Regions from separate parts of the Aliiglaciecola sp. SL4 genome, predicted to be linked through region 3. Evidence: predicted binding sites of a transcription regulator. Region 3 holds the regulator's gene; each other region holds the start of a gene.

Region 1 (10,864 bases), on a different contig from region 3:
GGTGGCAACAGGGGTACCATCACCATTTTGAATACCAATAAAATCACCGCCGCTACTAAACTGCATTCTAAACCCAGAAACCGCATCAGCTCCTAAGGAAACTGAACCTGCAATGTTATTAGGATCTGTACCAGCTACGTTTTCAGTGTCACCTGCGGTATCAATAGCAGTATCATCAACATAATTAACTACTACCCATTCATTGGTTGCTGCAGAGTCTTTCATAAAATAATACGTCATCACATGACTATCACCAAGAGAATCATAAACGGTAATAGATGTAGCTGCGTTATAGGTAAGTGGATCATCAGGATCAAAAAGTGTTATATCTTTAGCATCATCACCTGCTGGTAAATTAAAGCGAGGTGAAACTTCGGTGGTTTGTTGTGGTGAGCCTGAAGAGTCTGGAATTCTCACTGGAATAGTTGTACTCAACGCCACAGATGAAGAGGTACCGTCAGCGTTGACCGGGAAACCCATTAAGTTATCACCGTTGGAATTAACCACAAAGTTATCTTGATCAAGCTTGAATTGCCCTGCTCGAGTAAATGAAAAATCACGAGAGGTTATTTCAGGAGTAGTGGCAAAAAAACCATTTCCAGTAATCGCCAGGTCCAGTGCAGTATTGGTAAACTGAAGACTACCTTGAGAAAATTGCTGAGCAACATCTTGGGTTAAGACACCGTCGCCCACTTTTGTATTACCGGCTGCCAATAGCGACGAAGCATAAACGTCACCGAATTCGGCACGAGATTCTTTAAAACCGACAGTATTTACGTTTGCAATGTTATTTGCAGTGACATCTAGATCTTTCTGAGCAGCTGAAACACCGCTTAATGCTATGTTAAAAGACATCGTTTATTCTCTCCTAAACTAAAGGGCTAACATTTTTAATTAACCACCGATTTGAATGACATCACTCAAATTGACACTTGTTTCGCCATCCAAATTTAAAATGACACCTTGATTGTTACTTGCAAAGCTGACGCTATCCACATGTCTGTTGACTGCGGTGGGTAAAGTTATTGATTCCCCGTTTTGCGTACCTTGTGCATAAACTGCATAATTGCCAGCTGGCAAATCATTGCCGTTTGCATCTTTACCATCCCATGTAAACTCAATATTTCCAGCTGACTGCGTACCCGCATCTATAGTTTTAATCAACTCACCGGATGCAGACTCAATGGTAATTTGTAAATCTTGAGTAGTTTGATCGGTAATCACCACGCCCGTCACCCCGGTACTGGTATCACTCAAGTGCCCTACATTCCCTTGCAATAAAACATCTTGGCCTATAAGGCTTGATGCTTGCAGCGCTTGGTTTGAGGACATGCTAGAAGCAAACTCAGTAAATTTTGTATTCAATGAATCTATTCCTTCAGAAATACTGAAGCTAGTCATTTGCGACACCATCTGATCATTGTCCACAGGTTTAGTGGGATCTTGATTCGCCAACTGCTCGGTTAGTAGAGAGAAAAAGTCTTCCTGACTTAACCTTTCATTACTGCCATCATCAATTGGCACGGTTTCTTCTTGTACATACAGGTTAGCGTCTAATCCTGTTGTTTTTGATATTTCCACGTTAATTTCCTCACTAAATCAGTGATTTATTGACCCTGACCAAGTTGCAACACACGTCTAAATATACGTTTTGTAGTGTCTGCCAACTGAACATTGGTTTCATACGATTTTGATGCTGACATCATGTCTGCCATTTCCTCAACCACATTCACATTTGGCTTATAAATATAGCCATTGCTGTCTGCCATTGGATGGCCTGGGCTGTATTCAATCTGTAGTGGTTTTTGACTTTCAACTATGCCAAGTACTTGCACGCCTGAGCCTTGTGACTGTGCTTCTGTCGCTCGTTGCATCTCAGCTGCGAAAACTGGATGGCGAGCCTTGTAAGTAGCGTCATAACTACTGCTAACGCTATTTGCGTTGGCAATATTACTGGCAGTTGTATTTAACCGTACACTTTCTGCACTCATGCCAGTGCTAGCAATGTCCATAACCCTAAATAAACTCATCCGCCTTGCCCTCCAGCTAATGCTTTCTTCATACCTTTAATCTTGCCATTCAAAAATTGTATACTTGCTTGATATCGCATCCCGTTTTCCAAAAAAGCATTACGTTCAGCTTGTACTTCTACGGTATTACCGTCGCCGGTATCGGGCTGCAATGGAACTCGAAACTCAATACTTGCTTGAGATTGCATCGCCCCTTCAAAATGCTTTTCGTGAGTACGAGTCATATTTTGCTGACGATCTTGATTGGCCGATTGCATGGCCTTTTGAAAATCAACGCCACGCGCTTTGTAACCAGGAGTATTAGCGTTTGCTAAGTTACCTGAAATTACTTCCATGGAATCGGTTCTAACCTGCATTGCTCGGCTATGAAACCCGGTTAATTTATCAAGACTAATTGCCATACTGTTCTCAACTTAAAACTCGCTTGAGAAAAATTTTGCAAGGGCTATGCCAAGACAATTACCTAGAATCGTAAGTGACGGGAAAGAAAACGCAAGATGTTGTATTAAATGCTTTTTTTAATATAGAAGATACCTGGATTATTACGTTCCAAGCTAAACAATTGGTTTAAACCTGCTATGGATTCTGATGCTCCAAGAAATAAAGCTCCATCGTTTTGCAGGCAAGCGGCAATTTGTTGCAGTATTTTCCGCTTATTGTCTAACGAAAAATAAATCAGCACATTTCGACAGAAAACCACGTCAAAACGTCCCAAGGCAGAATAGCTGTTTAACAGGTTCTGAGGTCGGAAGTTCACCATAGAAACAATCTCTTTATTCAATTGCATATGGTTTTTGTCTGCTGCCTTAAAAAACCGATTTTTACGCTCTTCAGCTAACCCTCTACTAATTGAAATACTATCAAACTTACCTGTTTTAGCTCTTTCGAGCATTTGGGTTGATATGTCTGTAGCAACTATCTCCACTCCAAAAGGAAACGCCCTTGGGTGTTTCCTTTTGTATTCATGAATGCACATCGCTATGGAATAGGGCTCTTGCCCAGAAGAACAGGCTGCGCTCCAAATTCTTACTTTGCGGTTAGCATTAGCAAACTGGCTTAGCAATGTTTGGTTTAGAATTTCAAAGGGGTACTTGTCACGAAACCATAAGGTTTCGTTAGTAGTCATTGCATCAACCACCTTTTCACGCATTTTGCTGGAATGGCTTTTATAGATGATATTAAGGAGTTCAGAAATACTCGTTAGGTTTTCCTGACGAACTAATGGACCAAGACGACTATAAACCAGATAGTCTTTTTGCTCATTTAATACAATACCGCACTGACGCTCTAAAAAATGAGCAAACTCTGAAAGCTCATAAGGCGTTAATTGATCTAATTTCAAATATTAACTTCCGTCGTATAGTAACGCTTTATTTGTTAAACCACTTTTTTACAGCAGAAGCTAATTCATCGGGGTGGAATTTAGCGATAAAATCATCTGCCCCCACCTTTTGTACCATTGCTTGATTAAAAACACCGCTTAAGGATGTATGCAAAACGACTTTAAGTTTACTCAGTTCCGGAGTGTGTTTAATCTCTGCTGTTAGGGTATAGCCATCCATTTCAGGCATTTCTATATCAGACACTAATACCCCTACTTTATCGGTAACATCGCCGGTTTCAGCTGCAATTTCTTTTAGTCGATTAAGGGCTTCAAGTCCGTTTTTAGCCACTTCAATATTCAAACCCAATGCCGTAAGCGCTTTTTTAACTTGACTCCTCGCTACCGCTGAATCATCTGCAACAAAAATGATTTTATCATTTGCAGGAGAATCCGACATATTTAAACCGGCAGCTAAACCTTCACTCACTTCAGTTTTTAAAGGTGATATTTCATTAAGAATTTTTTCGACGTCAAGAATTTCAATAAGCTCATCATCAACTTCGGTTACAGCCGTCAAATAGCTGGCTTTTCCGGTGCCTTGGGGAGGAGGCATAATAGCGTCCCAATTGGTATTAATAATACGTTCAACGGAACCCACTAAAAAACCCTGCACAGAACGATTGTATTCGGCAATAATAATAAAGGCACTATTGATATTTTCTATTTTTTTACCACCGGTTGCCATGCTTAGATCAATCACGGATATTGTTTGACCTCGAACATGAGCCACACCTCTAATAAGTGGGTTTTGTCTGGGTATTGACGTTAATTGCGGGCATTGCAGTACCTCACGAACTTTGAACACATTAATGCCAAATCGTTGTCTACGGTTTAACCTGAATAATAATAACTCAAGCCGGTTTTGACCAACTATTTGCGTGCGTTGATTAACTGAGTCAAGAATTCCCGACATATACCACCCCAATAAAGTTTAAAATAGGCACAATTGTTGCGTTATCCCTATCAGAAAAAGCAAGTTTGACTAATAGTAGCGCCAAAACAGTTTTTTGTGACTGAATTTTGACGCTTATCTTTGTTTGCTTAATGAATTAATAAGCATAGACAAAACGGTGGCAACTGAACATGAAAATATCGACAAAACATACAACGACTAAATTACTTAGTGTTATTTTCATTGTTACTTTGGCTCTGGATAATGCATTTGCTACACAGTCTAGTGATATTGATACATCCAAACAACAACTAAGTAATGCGGTGGAAAATTACGTAAAAACTGAGTTGAAACAATATACACAAGTAAGTGATGATAATTTAACCATAAAAGCAATGCCCTTGGATAAGCGAATCGTCATCCCTCACTGCCCTGTGCCATTCACCATTTCTGCAAGTAAAGAAGCTTTGGCGCAAAGTAATATAACAGTTAGAGCTAGTTGTGAAGAAACCAACTGGTACCTTTATATGATGGTAAAAGCTACACGTGTTCAGCCTGTGGTCGTACTTACAACCTCGGTCAGCCCCGGTACGGTTTTAAATGAAGATGATGTCAGAGTTGTAATGTTAGATAAAAACCTTATACGCACCAGCACTTTTTCCCATATAAATACGGTTGTAGGGGCACGTATGAAGAAGCGTAGTCGTCCTGGTCAACCCGTGGTTCCCGGTCAACTGTGTTTTGTGTGCAAAGGAGATAGTATTCTGATTACTGCTAATACCGGTGGAGTCAGTATAAAAACCAAGGGAATTGCTCAACAAGATGGCAATTTGGGCGATACCATTGCAGTCAAGAACAGTAAATCGAAAAGAGTCGTACATGCACAGGTTATAAATACCCATCAAGTAGTTGTGCAGATATAATATATTTAGCGTAAACTGTCGATAATTACAGCGTAATAGCGACTGTTTGAACTTATCTGAAAAATATTTAGTTTATTTCCAAATTTCACTAAAGATCGTAAAGTTACGGCCGATAAGATAAGTGAGGAAAATTAGGTATTCGAGGTCATTATGGCAATTAACAATGTAAACAGTGGAAATCAAAAGCCACAACTTGAGAATCAGAGGTTGAATCAACAACAATCTCAGAATCAAGCGACTGCACAATCTGCAGCGCAACAATCAAAGTCTGTGGCAGTTCCAAGGCAGGATTCTGTATCCTTGACCCAATCTGCACAGCAGCTTAGCCAAGTGCAAAAAAAATCAACTGACACTCCGGTTAATCAGGAAAAGGTCGACAAATTGAAAAAAGCCATCCAGAATGGTGAGTATCGCGTTAATCCTGATGTTTTAGCGCAAAAAATTAGCAAACTCGAAGCTCAAGTATTTGGCATTAAAGATTAGAATTTAATGCCAGATTGGTTTAGCTTCTCACAATAAAAGTAAAGCTAAATGAATAACCTAATTACCCTCCTAGAAAAGCAAAAACAACAACTTGACTCACTGACAGTGTTACTTGAGTCTGAACTTCATTTGATCGGCACCAGAGATGCTGAATCGTTAACCTCAGTGATTAATGACAAATCTGCATTATTAGAAGCCATTGCCGTTACCGACAAAACCATCGAACAACAAGTTGAAAAACATCCTGATTGGGCAACTGAACAAGAGATTAAAGATTTGTTTGATAAAATTAATCAGTCTTTATCTCAATGCAAATTCAGAACAGAGATCAATCAAAAAGCGGTAGAACAAGGTCAGTTGCGTCTACAACATCTGCGCAGCTTATTATTAGAGTCCCGTGCAAAAGAAACAATGACATACGACAAAAGCGGCAAACCCAAAGGCGGCTCATCTGGCAAGAGTGTAACGGCTTAAATTCTTTCTTTGAATTAGCTAAGACGACAGCCCTTAATTTATCCAACCAAATGAAACTAACCTGATTGGGTTAGTTTATCCTTTGAATGAGCTCACAGAGGGTTAAGCTCAATAGTAGCGGACTTTTTTGACTTGCTTCGGTTTAGCCGTACTCAAATATAAATCATGCACTAAACTAAAATCGAGTTCCAATTCAGTGGCGTATGAGTCATTTCCAATGGGATAACTTTTAACGACTCGGGCACCGCGAATAACACCTTGGACACTGGCCATCAATTGTGTATCTGTAAGCACTAAATTAGCTAATGACTGCTCACCGTCAATTTTTTGTCCATACACTTGTTCGGTCAATTCGCGATACGCATCCAGTTTCGATGCTTTAACCGCCATTAGGACTTTAGCTGATCTATCACTTCCACGTTGAGCGTCTATTGGTGCGTACCCAATGGAACGGATCACAGGATACGTCTCTGGTTCGATGGTCTCCCACTCTACCTGCTTATCGATAAGGTTTTGACATCCTACGACTCCGAGCATGCACCCTACAACTACAATGGTATAAAGTAATTTCATATCTTTTCTCAGTAATTATTTAACTATACTTTTTAGCTAAATCGCTTCATGGCTAGTATTCAAACTCAATAAATACCGTTATCAAGTTCATTCTCAATTCTTTATTCTCTGCTCTCTGATATCTTTTGTAGCAATTTTTGTTCCTTTAGAACACAAATTTACAATCAAATAAAAAGAATAATAATTGAAGTCCAATATAGCCGAGATTCTGACTAGGCAGCTTAACAAAATAGGTACAAAAGATGCATAATTAAGGGTACATAAACGCGTAGTGAAGCATAAAGATACTGCAAATTGCCATGACTATTGAGAGTTCATAGTTTAGTAATGACTAAGCAAGGTATCACCTGCTAAGCGTTTTAATTTTAAGTTCTTATTGGATAATTTGTGAATGAAATCAGCACATCGTCAACTTTTCTCTGTTAAGTTAATCACATTCTTTTGTGTATTATCCTCAGTACTATTCTCTGGTTTATCCTCGGCTGCCTGGTTCGAGTCTAGCGGCCAAGCGGCAATAAGAAACGGCAATATAGAGTTGGCGCGGCAAAATGCGACCCAAGATGCAATTAAACAAGTTTTGTTATTTGCTGGGGCATCAGTTCACAGCGTACAAAAGATGGCAAACGGGGTTTTGCAAAATGATGACTTAACCATTCGCGCCAGCGGTGAAGTAAATAGTATTGAGCTCATAGATGAAGTGTTGAGGGACGGCTACCTTACTGTGTCTTTGCGGGCAGATATATTTGCCAATAAGAATGTATGTCAATCATCAGAATACCCTAAAAGCATTGTCACTACTTGGCATCCCATCAACAATAGAGAGCAAGCAACTACCGGCAATATTTTTGAGATTGGTACTATTTTACCAGAAATACTGCAACAAAATTTCGAAGACTTCGCGCAGCAGTCGAGCATTCAAACTATTCTACCTTTCTATTATGCTCAGCAGCCTATTACCTTGATAAATGATGCGATGACGTTGGCAAAGCAGTCAAACGCTCAATATGTATTAACCGCCACGGTTAAAGACATCAGTGTAACTAACCCTAAAACACCTAAGTGGCAGCTATGGAGTAACGATTTACCATCTAGAAACTTTAGTTACCAAGTCACCCTTTTAGACGGCTATACAGGCTCATTGATGTGGCAGAAATCCTATAACGCCGCCGCACCATGGGATTTTGATACTCACCAAAGTGTAGACATCAACAGCAACCAGTTGTGGCAAAGCCCGTTTGGAACAGCAGTATCAGCGGTTATGCAGGATATTGCCATCAATGTCGATGAAAAGCTCGCCTGTGCCCCTACCTACGGACGTATTATTCAAGTCAGTGGCGAACAACTCACTTTGGATGTTGGTAGCAATCAAGGCATCCTCAAAGGTGATGAGTTCACACTTTTTCAGTTACAACAGATACTTGATCCACAAGGAAAAACCTTTACTCAGTTCAACCTACACCCAACCCCAGTTAAAATTGTTAGTGTTTCCCCTGACTCAGCAGTTGCGGTCTCAAAAGACGGAAGTTTATTAGCGAATATTCAAGCCAATGATTTTGTTTCAAAACTCTAAGTTGTACTTGAGGTTGGATGTACGGCAATGAAAGGCTCGCGGTGAAATTAGAAAGGGTTATTTGATATTGCGTAAATCAATTTATCCTTAAAAACTGAAGCCTTCATACTTGTTTTTACACAGGCTCTTTTAGTATAGTCTTGGCCCCTTTAAAATTTCACAAATGTCTCCTTAGCTCAGCTGGATAGAGCGACCCCCTCCTAAGGGGTAGGCCAGAGGTTCGAATCCTCTAGGAGACGCCATAGAACTAGGACATTACAATTGTGGGCTTTAACCTTACTTGAAGGTTTTTATTGAAGCTTAAAAAGCGGGGTTAATCGACGATAATTTGCGCTTGGCAGAACCAGAAATTAATAAGGTCTTTCATTAGTACCACCAAATCGAAGTAGTTGTTTGGTTTGGTTAAATACGCATTGCTGCCTAGAAAATAACACTCTTTGATGTCGATTTCTGAATCCGAAGTAGTAAATATTATCACTGGAATATGTTTGAGTTTCGGGTCTCGTTTAATCTCTTCCAAAGCCTCTCTTCCTGATTTACGAGGCATATTTAAATCTAGCAGTATCAAACTTGGTAAAACTTCAGCGCTGTTAAGTAAAGAAATAAGCTCTTCGCCATCTTGAGCGAACTTAATTTTTTCCATTGCCAGTTTATTTTCAGTTAGGGCATCACGGATCAATTCTTGATCATCTAAGTCATCTTCAGCGACTAGAATATGATTAACCGCCCGAAGATTTTTAGTAACTAAACTCATATCATTCATGATTGAAACCCGGTTCCTTGACTAAGGTCTTTATAATAGTTTTTCACCGTGAATATACCACAAGCTAGTGTTGGTTAATAACGATAAAACCCACCAGCATATAGAGGATATAAAAGACTGGGTTGTTAATAATTACCGACGTGAATCTAGCGCACCCTGTCCTTTTTTAAGGCAGTTGCATTTGCTAAGACACATACGCCCCAACTAAGACACAAAACTTGAAGATAGCCTTGCGACTCAGTTGAAGTAACAACTATAGATAGTAGTCTTAGAGCCTGTTTAAGCGCGTTACCACAACCTTAAACAGGCAAATTTAAACCTCAATAACAACCTGCGGAGTCTCGGTTAGCCACTTAATTTAAACGTCATAATTGTTTAATGACCACTCCATCTAGGTTATTTATCTTCGTTAGATTTAGTGACTAATTCAGAATCCGTTTCCTTTGGAATGACTAAACTCATTATTCGCCACCCAGCTTTGGGATCAACAGACTTTTTGTTAGTCAGCATTCGCAGTTTATTATGACTATCAAATGCACATAGCACTAACACATTCCCTTCATATTCTTGTAAATAATCGTCCATTGAAAAACTCTCGGTTAATTGAGTGGTTTTAATTTTAGCCCCTTTTGCCACCCAACTTGCGAGCTTTCCATAGGTGATCCCATCATCGAATAATCCCAGTTTTTTTGCGTAGGATTCAGATATTTGATGGCTAGGTCTTTGCTGTTGTTCATTATTGCTCAAACCTAAAACTGTACCTTTACCCAACTCATCTTCAAAATGAAATGTCACCATGGGATTGAGTTGGCGATAAGGTGACATCACCAGCACTCGACCAAATAGGGATAAATCTAATGTTCGTGATGCATGTTCTGACATTGGATTGCCGAAGTAAGTGGGAATGTTTTCCATTCTAGCGGAGCGGATGGCATCCCAGTTAGTGTCAGCCACACAAACATTTATATCGTTGTCCATTAACTCTTTGGCAAACATCCGGCAAAACGCACCACCACCAAATATCAGATAACCATTTGGTTTAGGAGCACGAATTCCGAGCCATTGAGCTACATGAACTGCAGTAAGACTTTGCACCACTACGGTAGAAATAATCACTAAAAAGACCAGGGGTACCAATATTTCTATTTGTGCATAATCAAGGGCTTCTAACTTCAATGAAAATAATGCAGATACTGCAGCTGCGACTATGCCCCTTGGTGCTACCCAACTCAAAAACGCTTGTTCTCGCCAGTTAAGGCCTGTTTTTAGGGACGAAACCATAACCGAAATGGGTCTGACGATAAACATAATCGCCAATAAAACAATAATTGCTCCCCAGCCGACATGTAACAGTGAATCCAACTGAATTCGAGAGGCTAATAAAATGAATAAACCAGAGATCAATAATACACTTAAGGTTTCTTTAAACTCTAAAATGTCATCAACATCCACATCTCGCATATTTGCCAGCCACATGCCCATAATTGTGACAGTAAGCAAGCCTGACTCATGAGCTATCATATTCGAACCGGCAAATGCGCCTAACATTAAGGTTAACACTGCGGTGTTGCGCAAATAATGAGGAATAATATTTCGTCGCAGGGCGAGGCCGAGTAAATACCCCATAATTGCGCCAACGCCCAAGCCGATACTCACTGTGAGACTAAATGCCCACAAAGTGTGACTTAATGCATCTTGCGTAGAAATTATATATTCATAAACCAATACAGCTAACAATGCGCCTATAGGATCAATAATGATACCTTCCCATC
Region 2 (10,864 bases), on a different contig from region 3:
GTAATCTCGGCTACCGCTCATGGCTTCAACTAAATCTAAAATGCGAATTGATGGAATTTTAGGAACAAAGATTTCGCCACCTTGCATGCGTTGGAAGTTCGTTATAACAAACTGCACCCCTTCATCTAAAGTAATCCAAAAGCGTGTCATTTCATCATGGGTAACCGGTAATTTGGTTTTACCTTCAGCCAGTAAATTTCGATAAAAAGGAACCACTGAGCCTCTTGAGCCAACAACATTTCCGTAACGAACCACAGCAAACCTTGGGCCTGAGGCACCAGATATGTTATTTGCAGCCACAAACAATTTATCTGATGCTAACTTCGTTGCACCATACAAATTTACAGGATTTGCCGCTTTATCTGTAGATAAAGCAATGACGCGACGCACGTCAGCTTCAATGGCAGCATCAATAACATTTTGAGCGCCATAGATGTTTGTTTTAATACATTCGTTAGGATTGTATTCAGCGGCAGGAACCTGTTTTAACGCCGCAGCATGAATTACATAATCAACGTCCTTCATTGCCGAAATTAGACGATCTTTATCTCTAACATCACCAATAAAGTAACGCATACAAGACGCATCAAATTGCTGCTGCATCTCATACTGTTTCAATTCATCGCGAGAATAAATGATGACTTTTTTAGGTTTTTCATTTTTCAATAAATGTGAAACAAAACGTTTTCCAAAAGAACCTGTTCCACCGGTTATCAATATGCTTTTATTTTCAAACATTTATTTTATCTACCTAAAACTGTTATGAAGCGATAAAACGCAACTATTTTTTAGCTTATGACTGTATGTTGGCTTATCTAAGTTTCTAATTCCACGTCTATTTGGTTTTATGCTGACAAACTCGAATTTTTGTAAACACTTGCTTTAAATGTAACCAGAATTCGTTGATTATCAATCCACAACCACTAAAAACGTCAAAGTTTTGAAACTATACCTTTATTTATTAGTATCAAGCAATTTCCATTCCCGGGGACTGGCAATGATTTAATTAACAGTAACTTAGAGAATAATAAATGCTAAAGGAATTGGTTTGTAAGAAGGCCATAACGAAAAATTTAGGGAATATCATTTGTGACGAGGAGGACTAGGGATTGGTTATTTGTATTTATCGACTATTTTTTTGCCTCGAATTAGCCCTGTTAGCTGCTTTAAAGAATCTTTGAGCTGGGCCTCAATGATAGTTGAAAGTCTTTGATTAGCTTCCAATTCACTAGTAGAAAACAATTTTTCAGTATTTTTATCAAGTGATGAAATATGCTTTGTCACTATTTCATCACGTTGGATGATAAGTTGCCGCAGCAACTTATCATCGAGTTCGTCACTGCTTAATACTGTTTCGAGTTGCTTATTAACACTATCAAGATTGTCAGGAGTGTATTGATGACTAAGATTTAATTTATTCACACGACAGCAGTACGTTTTTGCCTTTGCGCTTCATAAGCTTCTTGTTTTGCATCTTCAGGAATACTCGCCCAAGCATTTTTAATTGGTAGCATTAGATTAATCACTTCATCCATTATGTTCAAGTCATTCTGAATATTCGCATCTGTGACACGTTGAATCATATAATCATATAAATTAAATAAATTTTGACTCACTTCACTACCAATATCTAAATCTAAGGTATCTCTTAGGTTCATTAAGATTGCTGAAACTCTAGACAAGTGATCTGACTTACCTTCAAAGTCTTTGCGCTCAATACACCCTTTACCGTAAGCCATGCGATCCAACGCACCTTGCATTAACATTAAGGTAATTTTATGGGGATCGGCGGATGCCACGTCTTGTTTCAAATTGCCTTTTTTATAGGCATTAATACCTTTAAGTGCCATAATTTACTGCTCCTTATACCTGACCAAGTGATGCCATTAATGCATTACCGGTTTGATTCAATTGGGTAACGGTTTGGTCTAGGTTTAAATATTTATCACGTAAAATCTCTTCGAAACTCAACATACGAAGTTCAAATTGTTCCCGCTCGTCAGAGAGTTGATCCTTTTCATCTTTTATAGAGTTCTCTCGAGTGGCTAACAATCCACTGAAGGTGGTATATTCTTTAGTATAATCATACAAACGGGCCGCAATTCCTTCATCCTCATCGGTGAACAACGCAGCTATATCGTCAAAATTATCTTCTAGGGCTTCTGCGAGTCGCTCTTCTCCACTACCCAAACCAAACTCATCATAATCGGAAATTTCTAACTCACCATCAGAGTTAAGTTCAACACCAATGGCAAATAACCCACCAAGGGCGGAAGAACTAACATTAGAGCCGATGATACTCGATAGCCCAGAGGTGATACTACGTGCCATAAAGTCTCCGGCTAATGCGCCATCATCTTCAAGCTCAGAGGTACCATATTTGGTAAGTGTCTCAATCTCTTTGGCCAACGCATTAAAGTTATCGACAAAGTCTCTGATTTTTTTATCTAAACCTTCGGTGTCATAACCGATTTTTAAAGTAGAGGTTTGAAATTCCCCTAACGAGTCTTTTGAAGAAACCGCAGATGCCTCAAAAGAAACACTCGATATGGTATTTTCAAATTCGTTGGTGGATGACTCAACAGCGATACCATCAATGGTGGCTTGAGCATTTTGTGCACTCACTATTGGGTCTAGATAAGAAATTGATTCTGTTGAATCTGTGGTTGATACACGGTTGAGGTCGGCCAAATCATCATTATTAACAATGATTAAATCGTTCCCCTCCCCCGTAGTGGTTGAGCTGAAAACAAGCTTAGCACCGCCATCGGCAGTACCAGTATCGATGATACTGGCATTTACACCAAAGTTATCATCGGAGCTGTTAATGGCATTCGCCAATTGTTGTAAGGTTTGACCTGCTGAAACATTAATATTGAAACTATCGCCAGTACTGTCAATCTTAAATGTTAAACTACCACTACCCGATGACAAAACAGAATCAGTACTTTCATTAAATCCGCCATCCACAGCATCAGCAGTTTCTAATCTGCTACCGCTAGCTAACTGAGTAACGGCAATCTGATATTCACCTTTCACTGCACTATTAGCTGCTTCAGCGGTAAAAGGCTCAATTGATTCGTCAGGATTAGTAATAGCTGGCTCACGCCCTTGGAGTTGGTTGTCATTACGCAACTCATCTACGGCGTCTAGAAAATCACTCATTTTAGATTTTAACTGGCCAATGCCAGAAATCTCAGCATCAAGTGATTCTTCTTTTTCGTCCAAGCGAGCCTGTTTTGGCTCTCTTTCAGCTGCAATTAATTGGGTGACTAAATCATCTAAAGCCAACCCTGAGCCTACACCTAATGATTGGATTGTCATGACGAACCTCTTTAATAAAAAATTTAAGCTTGCTTGTTAAACAATACTCCTACTGCGCTGCCTACGTCAGATTGGAGATCTTTGATTTTCTCAGACAAAGCAAGAACCTCTTCAGTAGGGATTTGTCTAATTACCTCCCCTGACTCTGAATCTGTTACTTTAACAACTTGCCTTTCACTCTTTTCATCAACAGAAAACGATAGTTGACGATTAGAAGTCTGTAGAAAATCACTGATTTCGCTAACCGCACTTTCAATGTTTACAGAATCTTCATTGATTGATACGTTGTTATCGGCCTCTCTCTGATTTTCTTGATCATTTTGCGCAGATGCTGCCACCGATTTTTGTTCATTTCTGAGCTGACTTTGTTCAGATTCGTTTACAGAAACCGGGGGTGTTAATTCTTGCTGTGCAAAATTCTGGCCATACTGTGAAAAATTAACATCCATCTTTCACCTCCACTTCAAAGCAATTTGCCACTAACCCTATAAGTATAGTGGCATTATCATTGATAGACTAACTTTTAAAAGCTAATCAAATTATCCTAACAAAGACAACGCCGATTGAGGTCGTTGATTTGCTTGGCTAAGCACAGACAAAGATGCCTGTTGAACAATTTGATTTCGAGTTAGTTCAGCTGTTTCAGTTGCAAAGTCGGTGTCACGAATACGTGAACGAGCACCAGCAATATTTTCTGAAATGTTACTCAGGTTACGAATAGTTGATTGGAAGCGGTTTTGCAATGCACCCAAATCAGCTCTGACCGCACCGACAGTAGAGATAGCATTGTCAATTGAAGTCAAGGCTCCAGATGCTCCAGCAATAGTAGCAACTGACAATGAACCTATGTTCAAACCTGATGAACCGTACCCACCAGAGCGAGACAAGTTAATTGAAATAGTTTGGCCACCGTTGGCACCTACTAGAAACGCTGCCGAAAATGATCCCTTAAGGATATCTACACCAGCGAATTGTGAATCGGTAGAAATACGCGAAATTTCCGTTTTCAACGCTGAGACTTCTTTTTGCAGCGCTAAACGGTCAGCAGATGTATTGATACCATTTTGCGATTGTACGGCTAAGGTACGGATACGCTGCAAAGAAGATGTTACCTCACCTAAAGCTCCTTCAGCCGTTTGTGCTAACGAAATAGCATCGTTGGCATTACGAACGGCTTGGTTAAGACCTTCTACTTGAGTTGTAAGACGATCTGAGATTTGTAAACCGGCCGCATCATCTGCTGCTCGGTTAATACGAAAGCCTGACGACAATCTTTCAAATGATGTGCTAAGTGACTGTCCTGAATCAAACAACTGACGCTGAGCATTCAAAGACGACACATTGGTGTTTACATATAAACCCATATTTACCTCCTGAGAACTACCTATTAACTGATAAGGTAATTCGCCTCAAATTTGACCTCCAAGAAATACTCCTTGAAAGCCACCTCTCTTTTATTGAGAATCGGCACCTCTACCTATTCTCAACTTAAAATTCTTTAAAAAGAATTTCCCTCAACTAATGTTATCGACCTCACCTTGAAGATCTTTAGTTTTTTTATTAATTTATTACTAAACATAAACCATTGATAAATAACAACTTTAAAATAAAGTAAAAAATGATGAATATTTATTTTAAAAAGATAAGTAAATAGCAGGAGATAAAAGAGGTGTATAGGCTGGTTTTATATAGGAAGCCGAGTGTATGTTATTGGTGTTACCCATTTAAATGGTTTGCACTAAATATAGTGCGTTGAGTCAGAGTCACCTCAAGGAGCAAAGTTAAATGCGATTTGGTGAACTAAGGTGACCGCCAACTAAGCTATATTACTCTGTTGTTATTTATACGTGTTTAATACTTTGAATATTTCAATTTTAGACTTCGGAGATTTTTGGCACAGCGATTGCTAAGTTATCAGGTATAAACGTGAGACAAATAAAAAAAGCCATTTTTTTGGCAATAAGAATAAAAAAAGGCCAGATCAAATGACCTGGCCAACTTGCTCACGTTAGGAGTACGAGCAAATACTGTTTCTGTCCGGCTGGCAGGGTTAGAGAATGAATACTGGCCTCTCAACCAAACTTCTACACTCTCAGTCCTGTTAGTCGGCTTTTTATTCAGGTGGTGCCGACACCACCGCCATCCTTGGCCTATCTAGACACATTTCCAATGTGCCTCTGGGTTGGCCTCTCATTTCCTACCCTCAGAAATTGAGTTCTCTGTTTTTTTAATATTACCCTAGTAACTGCAACGCTGCCTGGGGCCTTTGATTGGCTTGAGATAACACCGTCAAATTGGCTTGCTGTAAAATTTGAGAACGGGTAAGGCTTGCCGTTTCTGTGGCAAAATCTGTATCTCTAATACGGGATCTTGCCGCTGATACGTTCTCAGATATATTACTTAAATTACGAATTGTCGATTGAAAGCGATTTTGTATTGCCCCTAAATCAGCCCGTTTAGCATCAATAATGGAAATCGCTTGGCTTACTCTAGTTAACGCCGCTGAAGCCTGAGCTTCAGATGCCACCGAAATATTGTAACCAGCGAATAAGCCTGAAGTGCCGAACCCGCCGGGGCGAGAAATATTAACACTGATAGTTTGGCCAGCGTTAGCGCCAACTAGAAACTTAGCTGAATAAAAACCATCCAATAGATTTACCCCACCAAACTGACTATAGCTGGCAATACGGCTTATCTCGGTTTTTAATGCCGACACTTCTTTTTGTAAGGCTAAGCGATCCGCAGAATTATTGATGCCATTTTGCGATTGAACTGCCAAAACTCTAATCCGTTGCAACGCGACTGTGGTTTCGGCTAATGCCCCTTCAGCAGTTTGCGCTAAGGATATGCCATCATTTGCATTTCTGACGGCCATGTCCAAGCCTAAAATTTGCGTGGTTAGACGATTAGATATTTGCAAACCTGCCGCATCGTCCTTTGCGCTATTAATACGGAAACCTGACGACAAACGTTCAAAAGCGGTACTTAAATCGTTGTTAGTGGTAATTAATTGCCGCTTGGCATTAATTGAAGAAATATTTGTGTTCACAAATAAAGTCATTATCCACACTCCTAAACTTTAATTAACCTATTGTTTATTAGAAGTTTTACTTTAAAAAAGTGTCGATAACTCAGTACAATATAATTTTGGCACACAAAATGCTAAAATCATACTGTCAGTCATTACCATGGCTGACAGTTTTGCCAAGCAATTAAGGTTGACAAAACTGTATAAAAGCAAGAGCGAAAGCTCTGGTCGACGGGCGGGATTGATGGCCTATACCTCAATACCTCCTCACTACCTCCTGGCATCTTTTCTGCCCAGTCGACTGCCCATTAAAAAAGCCTAAGGCTATATAATGGAGTGAGAATTCGCCCGCGCCTTTATACAGCGTGAGTTATCTAGTTGTCTTAGTAAAACGTATCTTCTTCGGTCGGTTGCAGCCTGCCCCCACAATTTGCAATCCGACCGTTTTCTTCTTTCTAATCAATCTTCAATGTTGCAGCCTGCCCCTGTTGCTTGCTCAGCATCATATTTCATGATTTCTCTCTCTTATTATTGCAACAATTGCAAAGCAGCTTGTGGACGTTGATTCGCTTGTCCCAACACGGTAATACTGGCTTGTTGAATTATCTGCCAGCGGGTTAATTCAGCTGTTTCAGCCGCAAAGTCTGTATCGCGGATACGAGATCTCGCCGCAGAAACATTTTCTGAAATGTTACTTAAGTTTCTGATTGTAGATTGGAAACGGTTTTGTATTGCACCTAAATCAGCACGTTTAGCATCAATTATAGAAATTGCGCCTAATACTGCCGCCATGGCACGAGAAGCCTGTGCTTCAGTGGCAACTGAAATTAAATTTGCTTCAATGCTTTGAGAGCCAAACAGACCGGACGTACCGTATCCACCTGGTCTAGAAATATTGACGCTGATAGTTTGACCTGGGTTAGCACCGACTAAGAATGCTGAAGAGTAATCCCCACCAAGAATATTGACACCACCAAACTGCGATGTTGCGGCAATACGACTGATTTCTTGTTTTAACGCATCAACTTCTTTTTGTAGCGCTAACCGGTCGGCAGAACCATTAATACCATTTTGAGATTGCACTGCCAGTACACGAATACGTTGCAATGCGGAAGTAGTTTCAGCCAAAGCACCTTCTGCTGTTTGCGCAAGAGAGATACCATCGTTGGCATTTCTTACAGCCATATTTAGGCCGAGAATTTGTGTCGTAAGACGATTGGAAATTTGTAGTCCAGCGGCATCATCTTTCGCGTTGTTTATGCGAAAACCAGAGGACAAGCGTTCAAACGCAGTACTTAGATTATTGTTCGACGTGAATAGCTGACGACTAGCATTCAACGACGACACATTAGTGTTGACGTATAAAGACATTTTTTTCTCCTAACGATTTAAGCAATCCGCCAAACCTATTATTATTATTAGTGGTTTTTGCGGTGATTCTAAGTGCGCTATTATTAGTTTTATTACGTCACTTATTTGGGCGTGTACTTATTATTTTTTATTTTGTACATCACTCTTGAAATCTTTATCGAACAGGATCGAGAAATTCTTTAGACTATTTTCTAACTAAATATTAATTCCTATATTTTTCAAACGTTTAGGTTGAGAAAAAAGCCGACTAAATTAGCCGGCGAAGCGCTCTTACGTTAGGAGGGAAAGAGCGCACTCTCTACGTTTTGGGCCATTAAATACAGATTCACTACCTCCTGGCTTTAATTTCCCAATCGTATTCTATTAACCTAGAAGCTGAAGCGCTGATTGTGGACGCTGATTAGCCTGAGACAAAACAGTTAAACTGGCTTGCTGGATAATCTGGTTACGTGTCAATTCAGCGGTTTCAGTTGCGAAATCTGTATCACGAATACGTGAACGAGCGCCTGAAACGTTTTCAGAAATGTTACTTAAGTTTCTGATTGTAGATTGAAAACGGTTTTGCAGGGCACCTAAATCGGCACGTACAGCTCCAACAGTAGAAATTGCAGCGGTAATTTCTGTTAACGCGGCAGATGCAGTTGCAATGCTAGCAACTGAAGTACCAGCAATACCTAGCCCTGAAGCGCCAAAACCACTGGTTCTAGACAAATTAACAGAGATAGTTTGGCCACCATTAGCACCTACTAGGAATGCCGCTGAAAACGCGCCATTTAGGATGTCAACACCGGCAAACTGTGAAGTTTGCGCTATACGTGAAATTTCAGTTTTAAGAGCTGATACTTCTTTCTGAAGCGCTAAACGGTCAGCAGAGGTGTTGATACCATTTTGTGATTGAACAGCTAAAGTACGGATACGTTGAAGTGAGTTTGTTACTTCGCCTAACGCACCTTCAGCGGTTTGCGCTAAAGAAATCGCATCATTTGCATTTCGTACAGCTTGGTTAAGACCTTGAACCTGGGTGGTTAAACGGTCGGTGATTTGCAAACCAGCAGCATCATCCGCTGCACGGTTTATACGGAAACCAGAAGACAAACGCTCAAAAGACGTGCCTAAACGGTTAGATGAATCAAATAATTGACGTTGCGCATTCAAAGACGAAACGTTGGTGTTAACGTATAATCCCATGGGATATCTCCTACACTCTCAGTCCAGCGTTTCGCTGGCAACCGATAAAAATCGGTGGTTAAAAAACACATTCAAGAACATCAATCTTAGTCAAAACTAGATCGGTGTTACTGGCTCTCTCAGATAAGGTATCGACGGATTAAAAAATCCCTTTAACTAAATTTTGCCGTTTTTTATTAAAACGGCAAAAAATTTCCGCTTTGCAATATGTAATTATTTGAGATTCAATAGATTTTTCGACAAAAATAAATTTTAAAAATGATGATTAATTGGACTAATTCGATTTGGAAAACCTCGAAACACAGCGCATTTACTGATCTGTGTGCCTTTGCAGGCAAACTATTTGTTAGTTTTAGAGAGGCCTCTGATCATATGAGTAAGGATGGCGATATACGCATTGTCATTTGCGACTTAGATGGTAAAAAAATTAACGGCGTAAGTCTTAAAATGGCGAACTGTGATTTGCGAGATCCCAAATTAACCGTCATGCCCGATGGTAAATTGCTGATGAACGCCTACGCCCGCTGTTACGATAACAAAGGAAAATGGTTGCATAGCCGTTCACTATGTTGGTTTTCCCAAGATGGGTTAAGCTGGTCCTCGCATCATTGGTTTGCAGAAAAAAACTGGTGGGTTTGGCGTATTCGTTGGCAAGATGGACAAGCCTATGGGTTTGCCTACAAACGAGCTCAACAACAACTTAATCTGTATAAAGGTAATCCGTTACGCACTTTTGATTGTTTTAAAACTGACGCACTTAGTTTAGCCAGCCATGGCCTCGGTTATCCTAATGAAAGTGATTTGTGTTTTAGCCAAAACGGCAATGCATATGCTGTGGTTCGCAGAGATGCAGACACTTTTACTGCTCAATGGGGAGTTGCAAAACCACCTTACAGTGCTTGGCAATGGTATGATTTAAAACAGTACATTGGTGCGCCTGTGATTTTGCAATTCGATGCAAAGACGATTTTAATTTGTGGCAGAGCTTGGCTGGCTGGAAAATTCAAAACTGCACTTTGGAAAATTGACATAGAAACGAAAAAGTTAACACTACAGATTGTGTTACCTTCAGATGGCGATTGCAGCTATGCAGGGATGATAAAAAGTGAGCAAGGAATATATATTAGTTATTACTCTAGTCACATTGACAACCAAAGTCACATATATTTAGCCCATCTCGATCTCTAATATAAAATTAGATGTAATCGAACAGAGTTAGCCCAGTTACTCTTGAAAAAGTGGCTTGGGCAGCTTGCAAAGCAGTTTCTTGTTTACTTAATTCAGATATTGCTTCGGCATAATCCACATCTTCAATATTTGCTCGGGCAGTTTTATTGGCTATTTCAAGATCCAAATTTGATTCGTAAACCGACTCTGCGACATTCAAACGGCCACCCAAAGATGAGGTTGCATTGGCTAAAGATTGAGAGCCGTTATCTATACCAACCAATGCGTCGGCAATTGCCTCACTAAGTTCTTTATCACTTAAATCACCAGCATTAAGGGCCAAATAAAAGTTATTTAACGTTTCAGCTATATTGTTTTTTTCTGGCTTGTTTAGTTCAAAATCGAAGGTATCCCCTACACCCCCTTCAACGTTAAATTCAATACCGTTGAAAACGAAAGGTTCACCAGAGGTAAAATTGACCGTGTCAATGGTTTCTCCAGTACCTACATTATCAATCTGAACTTGGTTACCAGCAATAATAGTCGCTTGAAACTGATTATTAGCCGGGGTGACTGCATCGTAATTATTTTCATGAAACTTGTCGAAAGCAGCCTGTTCAGTAATAACGGATGAAATTGATTCTAGTCCGCTGTCTCCTGAAACCGTAAAATTGAGTCTGGCTAAAACATTTTCAAATACAGTCTTTCCAGAACTATTCGCTTGAATATTGAGTGCATCTGATACTTGGATTTCCTTCACACCATCATCACCAGAAAAAGTATATT
Region 3 (10,864 bases):
CAAAGCTTCAACTAAATTTTTATCTAAATCTGTTTCTTCACCTTCAAGATTTAAAGAGATTTCTTTTTTAAGACTTCGCGCTAAATCTCTTACTACGCGAGGAAAACGACCAAATACTTTTTTGATTGGTTGCATGCGGGTTTTCATCACCGCACCTTGCAAATCTCCAGTGACAACATCAAGGTTAGCAATGGCTTTAGTCATGCTTTCATCATTGATGTTAACACCTAAACTTAATAGCCTATTTCTAACCAATACCAACTCACCTACCATATTCATAATCTGGTCAAGACGCTTAGTATCTACCCTGACAGTTGTCTCACCTTGAACACCGGCAACTGGCTTTTTATCTTTTTCATCTTTTTTAACAGCAGACTTAGCTGCTGTTGGTTTAGGTATAACAGGTTTTTCAGCCTTAGATACTGACGTTTGGGGCTTGGGTGTTGATATTGGTTTTACAGGTTGTTTTGCTGCAGCAGTGGGAGCAGGCGGTTCTGCCTTAGGTGTTGGACTCACTGCGGGTCCCTTACCTTCCCCATGCAATTGATCAAGCAATGCTTCAAATTCATCATCTGAAATATCATCGGAGTCGGCACTACCATCTGATACGGAAGGTGTTGGTGCTACCGACGAAGAAGGTGCTTTAGCAGTCACTGACTCCTTCGAAGGTTGCGAAGGCTCGGGAGTCTCCGCTTTATCAGTTGAAAAACTGCCTTGGCCATGAAGTTGATCAAGTAAAGCTTCAAATTCATCGTCAGTAATATCTTCATCACTGGCACCACTCATAAGATCCAACGGAGTGGAATCCCGATCTGGGGTGGAGCCTTCAGCCTGAGAAGATCCTTCAGCAGCATCCTCTCCTAGATCTGATTTGTCCGTAGAAAAGCTTTTAGAACCATGCAGCTCATCCAACAAGGCTTCAAATTCATCTTCTGTAATGTCTTCCATATCATCATATGATTCGTCCTTTTGCACCTCAACCACTTCTTCAGGCATTTCAGGGACGTCAGGAAGTGCCGTAGGCGTATCTTCTGATTCGGGTTTACTTAAACGGTGCAGGGTTTCTATCAGTTCAGGGGCTGCGGCTTCCAATGGTTCGCGTTTTTTTACATCTTCGAACATTTGCACAACCACATCTGTGGCTTGTAAAATGACATCCATTAACTCAGGCGTTAAGGTGCGTTGTCCATTACGCATGGTATCAAAAACATTTTCCGCACCATGACAAATATCTACCAGTTCAGTGAGTGATAAGAATCCGGCACCACCTTTAACAGTATGATAACCGCGAAAAATCGCATTTAATAAATCAGAGTCTTCAGGGTTGTTTTCAAGATCAACAAGTTGCTCTTGCAATTGCTCTAATAGTTCACCTGCCTCAACTAAAAAGTCTTGTAGAATTTCTTCGTCAACTTCAAAAGACATGAATACGTTCCCCTTAAAAACCTAGGCTAGACAATAGGTCATCTACATCGTCTTGACTGGTCACCACATCATTTCGCGATTCTGCATCAATAATTGGCCCTTCAGCTTTCACAACATCTGTCTCAGCTTTCGATTTATGAGAAGTTTCATCTGCTTTTGCAATTAATGCACTGGTTTCAGAAGCGCCAAAGACAGTTAACATATGAACTAAACTGTCTTCCACTTCTTTTACCAAATCAATAACCCTACGAATGACCTGCCCAGTAATGTCTTGATAACCTTGTGCCATCAATATATCGGTCAGCAATCCAGTTAATTTATCTGTATCTTTTGAAGACTGCTCTAATAAATCATCTAGATCGGTACACAAGGATTTAAATTCTCCCAGTTGTAACTCTCTGGTCATCAACTTTTTCCATTCCGGCAGCAAATTAGTGATGCCCGTATGCAGTTTGTCAGCAATAGGCATGCTCGCTTCCACGGCATCCATAGTGTTATTTGCTGCTTTTTCAGTAGTTTCTAAAACATAGTTAAGGCGACTTTGCGCATCAGGAATATCTTCATTAGCTAAATTAGAAATGCGCTCATCAAGTTGAAAACTGTTGAGAGAATCATGGAGTTGACGGGTTAATTTACCCACCTCAGCAAATAACTCAACAGAATTGGTCAAAGAGGTTTCTTCCAGTAATTCACTGGCAGCCTGATTATCTCCATTTTCCAGTAACTCAACTAACTTTCTAGCATCATCAAGAGACATTGGAGCTTTATTAGAGCCGGTCATACAGACACTCCTAACTTCATTACAGATTAATTATCAACCGAGTCTCTCAAAAATTTTGTCTAGCTTTTCTTTCAGCGTTGCCGCAGTAAAAGGCTTAACAACGTAACCGTTAACACCGGCTTGTGCTGCCGCTACGATTTGCTCTTTTTTCGCTTCAGCAGTTACCATTAATACGGGTAAATGTTTTAAACTATCATCTGCGCGTATTGCTTTGAGTAAATCGATGCCTTGCATTCCAGGCATATTCCAATCAGTTACCACAAAATCAAAATCGCCTTGTTGCAACATAGGTAATGCAGTACTGCCATCATCGGCTTCTTGAACACTGGTATAACCCAGATCTTTAAGTAAATTCTTGATAATACGTCTCATGGTTGAAAAGTCATCAACAACAAGGATTTTCATATTTTTATCCAAAACCGTCTCCAATGAGGATTAAATCAAATGGTATTTTATCATTCTTCGTTAGCTCGCCAAGATTGCATTTTGCTTTTCAGCTTTAACATGGCTTGGCTGTGAATTTGGCTGACTCTAGACTCACTAACTTCGAGCACTTCACCAATTTCCCTGAGATTCAACTCCTCATCATAATACAATGACAGTACGATTGCTTCCCGTTCCGGTAAAGTAGTAATAGCATGTGCTAATGCTTTTTGAAATGAGCCTTGTAACAAATCTTGAAATGGCGTGTCGCTACCTTTATTTTGTTCAGTAGAAATAACATCTTCGGTAATTCCTAAATCTTCGATACCAATGATTTTACCGGCGTTAACCTCATTCAACATCTGATGATATTCGGCGAGGCTAACGTTTAACTTTTCAGCAATATCTACGTCTCTGGCATCTCGGCCGGTTTCACGCTCAACTTCATTGATAGCCTGAGTTATTGCCCGACCATTTTTATGCACAGACCTAGGTGTCCAGTCGCCTTTACGAATTTCATCAAGCATGGCTCCGCGAATCCGGATACCAGCAAAGGTTTCAAAACTGGCACCTTTAGAACCATCGAAATTTTTTGCAGCTTCAAGTAAACCAATCATGCCAGATTGAATTAAGTCATCCACCAATACACTAGCAGGTAACCTAGCTAATAAATGATGTGCAATACGCTTAACCAAGGAAGCATGTCTTTCTACAAGTTGAGCCAAATCGGCTTGTTGTTGATAAGCTGCTGCCTTTTTAATCACCGTTGTTCACCTACCACTTTTTCGGCAACAAGTTGTTCCAGGAAGAACTCTAAATGTCCACCGGGTTGATTAGGAATGGTCCAATGCATCGCTTTATCGGCAAGCCCTTTGATGGCGATAGATGCCGGAGAACCTGGAAAGGCATCAACGATAGCTTTTTGCTTCCGTACTGAACGACGAATATTTTCATCGTATGGCACCGTGGCGACTAGCTCTAAAGCAACATCAAGAAAGCGATTGGTGACTTTAGATAACTTAGCAAAGAGTTCTTGTCCTTCGCGCATGTTGCGCACCATATTGGCGACAATTTTAAAGCGAAATACACCATGTTCTCTATTCAGTAACTTAATCAGTGCATAGGCATCAGTCAGTGACGTGGGTTCATCACACACCACCATCATAATATCCTGAGAGGCCCGAGAAAAGCTCAACACCATGTCGGAAATACCCGCTGCGGTATCTACAATAAGCACATCTATATCGGTACGCAATTCACTAAAAGCACGAATTAATCCAGCATGTTCGGTTGGACTAAGCTCGGTCATTGATTGGGTACCAGAGGTTGCAGGCGCAATCAGTATGCCATGCGGGCCCACAACTAAGACTTCATCCAATGTACACTCACCAGATAAAACATGGGAAAGGTTTTTTTCTACTCGCAAGCCTAACATTACGTCTACGTTTGCCAACCCTAAGTCAGCATCTAGCACCATAACGCGCTTGCCCATTTTAGCCATTGAAATAGCCGTATTTAAGGTGATGTTCGTTTTACCAACTCCACCTTTACCACCGGTTACCGCAATAACTTTAATTAATCGAGATTGATTCATTCGTCTTAAGCTTCTCGCTTGGTCGTCGATCATATTGCTAATGCCGATTTATTCTGTTCTGACTTAGCAGTATGGATCAAACCATATTTTTTATAAAGCTTAGCCGCCGCAGAGATTAAAAACTTCGCATCTGCTACTTTAATATCTTCAGGGACACGTTGCCCATCAGTTAAATAACTTACAGCTAGCTTGTGTTCAATTGCTACACTTAACGCTTCTCCGAGACTATAACTCTCATCGAGCTTGGTTAAAATACATCCCTGCAAATCAATTGCGCTAAATGCGCTAAGAGTATGTTCCAAAACTTTATATTGAGCATTGGCTTGAATTACAACATACTTCTTGATGTTAGCACATGAATGTTGATTTAAGGTATCTAACTGTTTGATTAATCGAGAATCTCTTTGTCCAAAACCAGCAGTATCGATTAGTACCAAACGTTTGTTGCGTAGTTGAAAGAGTATATCTGACAATTCTTCTGCATTTTGTGCTTTTTTTACGCTACAGCCAATAATTTTTCCATAAGTGGCCAATTGTTCAAAAGCGGCAATCCGATATGAGTCAATTGTTACCATAGCAATTTGATCTGCACCATACTTTTGAGCAGCTCTAGCAGCCAACTTAGCAATAGTAGTGGTTTTTCCGGTACCTGTAGGACCAACTAAAGCAACCACTCCTTTATCCGCCAGAATAGCATTACCTGTGGTTTGAATTCGATTAGACAATAGTTTAAGTAAAAATAACCAAGCTTGCCGTTCATCGGCGTTCTCTGGTGTATATGACACTATGTCGTCAGCAATTTGACTACTAATCCCCATATCCATCAATCTTGAGGTTAAATAGCCGTGCATTGGGTGCGCACTTTGACGCTCTTGTTTAAGTAAACCAGAGACTTGAAATTGAAGCACATTGCGCAACGAGTTCAATTCGCTTTTTAGTTCATTTATCGCAGAATCAGATACGCTTTCAGGGGCTGAGTGTTTCTGCCTATTAACATTATTCGCCACTTGATGATTATCAGTATACTGCGATTCAGAGGCATTTGCAGAAGCTTGTTTTTCAAGTAATTCTCGTAAGCTGTCTGGTCCAGAGTCACCAATAATTTCGCTCAAACTCGGTACCTTTTGCGTTGCTGCACGGGCACTTTGCGGCTGAGCTGATTTTGCATTGCCTGCTCCTGCATGCATTGACATAGATGCCGTTTTGTTTTCACTAGCAAGTTTACTTCTTTGATTAGGCTCACTATTAGCTTCCGGCTTGGCTTGGTCGTAGGCCGCTACAATTTCAATGCCTTCAGAAGTTTTCTTGTTGGACATAATGACCGCATCACCACCAAGTTCTTTTTTTACTTGGTTAAGCGCATCGCGCATATCTTTTCCAATAAATCGTCTAATTTTCACATTGTTCCCCAAAGAAGCATTTGGTCTGGTTTAAATAAATTAGTTTGTGCCATTTTATTGACCCACTGCACTTACAATTCGAATTTGTTTGTCGCTTGGTATTTCTTGATAGGAAAGTACGTGCAATCCCATCACTGAGTGTTTGAAGAACTTTGATAACACCGGTCTTAGCATGCCTGAAGTAAGCAAAACAGCTGGTTCACCTTCTAGTTCTCTTTGCTGTGAAGCTTCGGTTAAGGACGTTTGCAATTTTTCGGCCAACCCGGGTTCTATTCCGGCACCATCTTCTCCACCGGCTTGCAATGATTGATGCAGCATCTGCTCTAGATCAGGTGCCAAGGTTATAACAGGCAATTCTTGTTCGTTATTGTTGATTTCCTGCACTATCAAACGTTTTAACGATATTCTGACGGCAGACACCAATACATCCGGATCTTGAGTTTTAGGGCCATATTCGCAAAGGGTTTGTACAATACTGCGCATATCACGAATGGGCACACCTTCATAAAGTAAGGTTTGCAGTACTTTCACTACGGTACTCAAAGGTAAGACTTCTGGTACTAAACCTTCAACTAATTTAGGACTGTTTTTAGCCAGCATATCGAGCAATTGTTGCACTTCTTCATGACCTAATAGCTGATAAGCATTGTTGGTGAGCAATTGGCTAAGATGTGTGGCAACAACGGTGGCTGCATCCACAACGGTGTAACCTAATGTTTGAGCGTGCTCTCGCTGTTGAGGGCGGATCCAAACGGCTTCTAAACCAAAGGCAGGATCTCGAGTTGCTTTACCGTCTAACTTCCCAAAGACTTGTCCGGGATTAATAGCTAATTCATCGTCATGACTAATTTCAGCATCTCCCACCGTTACCCCAAGCATGGAAATGGTGTAGCTATTTGGGTTTAGGTCAAGGTTGTCACGGATATGTACCGGTGGAATTAAGAAGCCCAACTCTTGAGACAACTTTTTACGCACACCTTTAATACGAGTTAATAGTTCACCACCTTGGGTTTTATCTACCAGTGGAATAAGACGATAGCCCACTTCTAAGCCAATAGTGTCAACATGTTGCACATCATCCCAACCGAGCTCTTTAATTTCTTGAGGTTGGCTTGGCTCCTGCGTATTTTCTAAGGCTTGAGGCTCAGTAGCCTGTTTCTTCGCGTTCCAAAAATTATAATACGCTACAGCGCCAACAAAGGCACTAAAACCAAGAAATGCTAAATGCGGCATCCCTGGTACTATGCCCATTACGAACAATATTGCTGAGGTCACGTAAAGCGCTTTTTGATTGCCTAATTGACGTCTCATTTCCTGACCCATTTCTTGAGAGTCATTTTCGCGCGTCACAATAATTGCAGTAGCTACTGAGAGTAATAACGAAGGAATTTGTGCTACTAGACCATCACCTATAGTCAAAATTGTGTATATTTCAATGGCTTCACTAAATGCTAAGTCATGTTGAATAATACCAATAAACAGCCCACCAACGATATTGATAAGCATAATGAATAAACCCGCAACGGCATCGCCTTTAACAAACTTTGATGCACCATCCATTGAGCCATAAAAATCGGCTTCGCTGGTAATTTCTAAACGTCTTTTTCTTGCTTCGTCTTGATCAATATAACCCGCGTTTAAATCGGCATCTATTGCCATTTGTTTGCCAGGCATTGCATCCAAAGTAAAACGGGCACTGACTTCAGAAATACGCCCAGCACCAGCGGTTACGACTTTGAAGTTGATGATCAGTAAAATAGCAAATACCACTATACCCACGGCATAATTACCACCGATCACCACTTCACCAAAAGCTTGAATAACCTTACCGGCGGAATCACCGCCTTCATGACCTTCTAACAACACAATTCGAGTGGAAGCCACATTTAGGGCTAAACGCAATACTGTCGCCACTAACAAAACTAGAGGGAAAATGCCAAAATCGACGGGTTTATTAGTAAACACCGCCACCAAAATCACCATAAGTGATAATGCAATATTGAAACTAAAGAGTATATCCAGCAGAAATGCAGGCATCGGCAGAATAACCATACCCATAATAGCTAGCACTACGATAGGGGCGCCAATCCCATTCATAAAGCTTTTAACCTGATTTTTATCTACTCGATTGAGGTAACCTGCAAGTTCCATAAACAATTTTTTGACGGTTGTGAATATGATCTTGAGTTTTGCAACAAACGCGCCAAAAATATCGTCTGTTAATTGACGTTTTCTCGAACCAAATTTACAGGGAGTACTGAAAAATAGAATCAAGGGTTCTACTGGGCTCAAAACCCGTGAGCTGACTATTAAAATACGGAGAGAGTAATTGACTTTAACCAGGTTATAGGCTTTACATATTTGCGTTTTAATTAACACAAATAGAAGATAAAAACAGTGACCGTTTAGTTAACTAATAAAATTGCAGGTTGTCACAAGTAATCATTTAAACAGGCATAAAAAAACCCGGCAACTGCCAGGTTTTTTTAAAACATCACTGTGACTTATTTAGCAGCAATTTTTCTGCGAACTAATAAACCAAGACCTGCTAGCATAAGAACCAATGCTGAAGGCTCTGGAACATAAGTTACATCACCTAAAAATGTATCGGCCAATACAATTGGGAAGTAGATACGGTTGCCATCACCATCGTAAGAAACTTCATCCAAAATTAGACCACCAACAAAATCACCAGCAAGTAATAGTAAACTGTAATCAGGCGTATCACCAAACAAATCAAATACTACCTCAAAAACTGCTAAACCAGTAGTCATATCAAATGGGTCAATACCTGCCACAAGTGAATCACCATATTGCCCAACGTAGCTATCAGCCAAGGTTAAACTCAAACTACCTAAGGATAAATCTAATTCAGCGGTACTTAGAAACCCTGCAGGATCAGCATCTTCAGTATTATAGGTAATAGAACCAATAGATTGATAACCCTCAGTTAAACCATATGGGTTTGGATCCGCTATAAAAACATCTGCATAGATATCTTGTTGAATAATTGCGCCAGCGTTAGCTGAAAGAGACATTCCTAATGTAGTGGCGATAAGACCTGTTGCGAGCAAAACTTTTTTCAAATACTTCATACTAGTGAACCTTAATTATTGTTTTAAACGATTTCGTTCATTATTTATTGTTATTGTTTTATTGTTTTATTGTTTTTCGGTCACAATCTAAGCAGTGCGACCTCTGCCACTGAATAAAGCAATTACTGAACCACTTTATTTTTATTATATTAATCAGTAATTTATTATTACCTAGTAGAATTAGTAAATGAAGATCGTTAAAATCTTTGACACCTAACTGCTTTATCACTGTTCACTTTCTGATGATTTTTTGGACATATCATCTTGTTTTGAGGGTTTTTTCTGAGTCGATTCAGACCCTTTATCCGCTGATAAGGGAAAATCACAATCAGACTCTTCTTGGTCGCCTACTACATCCTCTAGTCGAACTTTATCAACACTTCGGAACGTATTGATTGGTCCCGCTAGCGCATACAAAGCGAAGACTAAAAACAAAACTAAAGAAGGTGCTGTGGCAACGATAATGAACACCAGCATTACAATGAGTAAACCAACAAAAGGGACCTTACCGTGCCAATCCACTTCTTTAAATGAATTGTATTTAAAGTTACTTACCATTAATAAACCTGCTAGACCAGTTAACACCGCGACCACAAGGCCAAAGTCTTTACCGTCAACATCGTATTCCACTCCTACCCAGACCATACCAGCCACCAATGCAGCTGCAGCAGGGCTCGCTAAACCTTGGAAGAAACGTTTGTCTGCTACCCCTAACTGGGTATTAAACCGTGCCAATCTAAGTGCGGCCCCAGCTACGTATATAAATGCAGCCAACCACCCTATCTTGCCTAGATCAGTTAATCCCCAATTATAAGCAACAAGAGCCGGTGCCATTCCGAAAGACACCATGTCGGCCATAGAATCGTATTCAGCACCAAATTCGCTTTGGGTATTTGTCATTCGCGCTACACGACCATCAAGGCCATCAAATATCATTGCCACAAAAATCGCGACCGCAGCGGCTTCAAATCGATCGTTCATTGACGCGACTACAGCATAAAAACCAGAAAACAGACCAGCCGTTGTCAGCAAGTTCGGTAACAAATAAATACCTTTACGTTTAGAATCCGACATTATTCCCCCTTAAAAATGAGCGCACAAGATAGCACAACCCTGAATTAGCTCAAAATCATACACACTCTTGCACGTACTAATTTTAATGCTGCTTTGAACAAATATACTTTTTCTTTTTAAACAATGTTGCCTATTTGAGCGTTTCCACATAACAGTAGGCGCTTATATCGCCAAATACCTATGCTACGAAAGTCATACAGAATTCCCGTTAACTCCGTGTTATGCTTGGCGTTAGAAAATTAAGAATGATAAAACTTTACCATGTCGCCACTTGAAACTAGGTAACTTTTTTACTGTCAATTATTTTTACAGGTAGACAAATTAACCTGGAGCAACACAATCAAAAAAGCACTTAAGCTATTGATTATAAATAAAATTAAATAACTGGTTCGTTTATTGCTTAACCTCTTGCGTTAAAAGTCTCGACCTTTTGTTTGGAAGATTTAGGAATATAAAGTTATGGTTAAAAAAGTATTAGCAGGTTTATTTGCAATGGCGGTAGCAGGATACGCTTCAGCTGGCACTACAACCTATGAAACCCAATCTTGGAACTTAAAGTCTGGTGGTAGTTGGGGTTCTAATTCACTTAGCTTTACTTCTGGTACAGTTGGTATGACAGTAACGGCTTGGTCATCAAGCGGTAACACCGGCTCATGTCACTCTGGTCCAGAATGTAGCTCTAGCAATGTATCTTATGACCGAGACCCGTTTATTGAGAGCGCTGCATTAAAGAGATACACTCATGGGTTAGGAGCAATAAATAACGATGAGAATAATAGCGACCCCCATCATGCGCTAGATAATTATGGTAATTCCAGTAATTGGACTGATTATGACATGGTGTTGTTTGAGTTTGACACGGCGGTTGAATTAACCAGCGTTCAAGCCGGTTGGTATAGGAATGATTCTGACGTTAGTATTGTCGGTTATACAGGTACCGATGATTTAGGTAGTACACCATTTTCTTCAAGCAGTAAGTGGAGTGACTTGGTTGATGATGGTTGGACGTATCAGACTGATAAACATAATATTGGTACTAACGTTGCCAATATCTCACCGGGGTTTGAATCTA

Evidence for each region. The regulator FliA, encoded in region 3, starts transcription of late flagellar genes. The targets are predictions, from matches to a motif close to CTAAAGNTNNNNNNNNNNNNGCCGATA.
Region 1: flgM (flagellar biosynthesis anti-sigma factor FlgM) is a predicted target of FliA. The motif match lies at 5,318-5,344, and genes of this name have one in related genera.
Region 2: AB6T38_RS05930 (flagellin) is a predicted target of FliA. The motif match lies at 4,850-4,876, and genes of this name have one in related genera.

Annotation. Positions count from the first base shown of each region.
Region 1 covers NZ_JBGOSE010000003.1:134,847-145,710, forward strand. The annotation lists gene flgE (flagellar hook protein FlgE) at 1-855, opposite strand, end outside; gene AB6T38_RS05995 (flagellar hook assembly protein FlgD) at 895-1,581, opposite strand; gene flgC (flagellar basal body rod protein FlgC) at 1,608-2,030, opposite strand; gene flgB (flagellar basal body rod protein FlgB) at 2,027-2,431, opposite strand; gene AB6T38_RS06010 (protein-glutamate O-methyltransferase CheR) at 2,536-3,372, opposite strand; gene AB6T38_RS06015 (chemotaxis protein CheV) at 3,401-4,327, opposite strand; gene flgA (flagellar basal body P-ring formation chaperone FlgA) at 4,498-5,229, shown strand; gene flgM (flagellar biosynthesis anti-sigma factor FlgM) at 5,380-5,712, shown strand; gene AB6T38_RS06030 (flagella synthesis protein FlgN) at 5,761-6,186, shown strand; gene AB6T38_RS06035 (LPP20 family lipoprotein) at 6,295-6,759, opposite strand; gene AB6T38_RS06040 (flagellar assembly protein T N-terminal domain-containing protein) at 7,151-8,329, shown strand; tRNA gene AB6T38_RS06045 (tRNA-Arg) at 8,495-8,571, shown strand; gene AB6T38_RS06050 (response regulator) at 8,643-9,092, opposite strand; gene AB6T38_RS06055 (cation:proton antiporter) at 9,489-10,864, opposite strand, start outside.
Region 2 covers NZ_JBGOSE010000003.1:116,228-127,091, forward strand. The annotation lists gene pseB (UDP-N-acetylglucosamine 4,6-dehydratase (inverting)) at 1-738, opposite strand, end outside; gene AB6T38_RS05910 (hypothetical protein) at 1,114-1,422, opposite strand; gene fliS (flagellar export chaperone FliS) at 1,419-1,850, opposite strand; gene fliD (flagellar filament capping protein FliD) at 1,864-3,324, opposite strand; gene AB6T38_RS05925 (flagellar protein FlaG) at 3,348-3,773, opposite strand; gene AB6T38_RS05930 (flagellin) at 3,864-4,688, opposite strand; gene AB6T38_RS05935 (flagellin) at 5,558-6,385, opposite strand; gene AB6T38_RS05940 (flagellin) at 6,881-7,723, opposite strand; gene AB6T38_RS05945 (flagellin) at 8,087-8,911, opposite strand; gene AB6T38_RS05950 (hypothetical protein) at 9,170-10,099, shown strand; gene flgL (flagellar hook-associated protein FlgL) at 10,107-10,864, opposite strand, start outside.
Region 3 covers NZ_JBGOSE010000001.1:195,787-206,650, reverse strand. The annotation lists gene AB6T38_RS00910 (chemotaxis protein CheA) at 1-1,425, opposite strand, end outside; gene AB6T38_RS00905 (protein phosphatase CheZ) at 1,439-2,206, opposite strand; gene cheY (chemotaxis response regulator CheY) at 2,240-2,623, opposite strand; gene AB6T38_RS00895 (RNA polymerase sigma factor FliA) at 2,662-3,393, opposite strand; gene AB6T38_RS00890 (MinD/ParA family protein) at 3,390-4,256, opposite strand; gene flhF (flagellar biosynthesis protein FlhF) at 4,253-5,623, opposite strand; gene flhA (flagellar biosynthesis protein FlhA) at 5,678-7,774, opposite strand; gene AB6T38_RS00875 (PEP-CTERM sorting domain-containing protein) at 8,128-8,718, opposite strand; gene pssA (CDP-diacylglycerol--serine O-phosphatidyltransferase) at 8,944-9,792, opposite strand; gene xdp1 (exosortase-dependent surface protein XDP1) at 10,252-10,864, shown strand, end outside.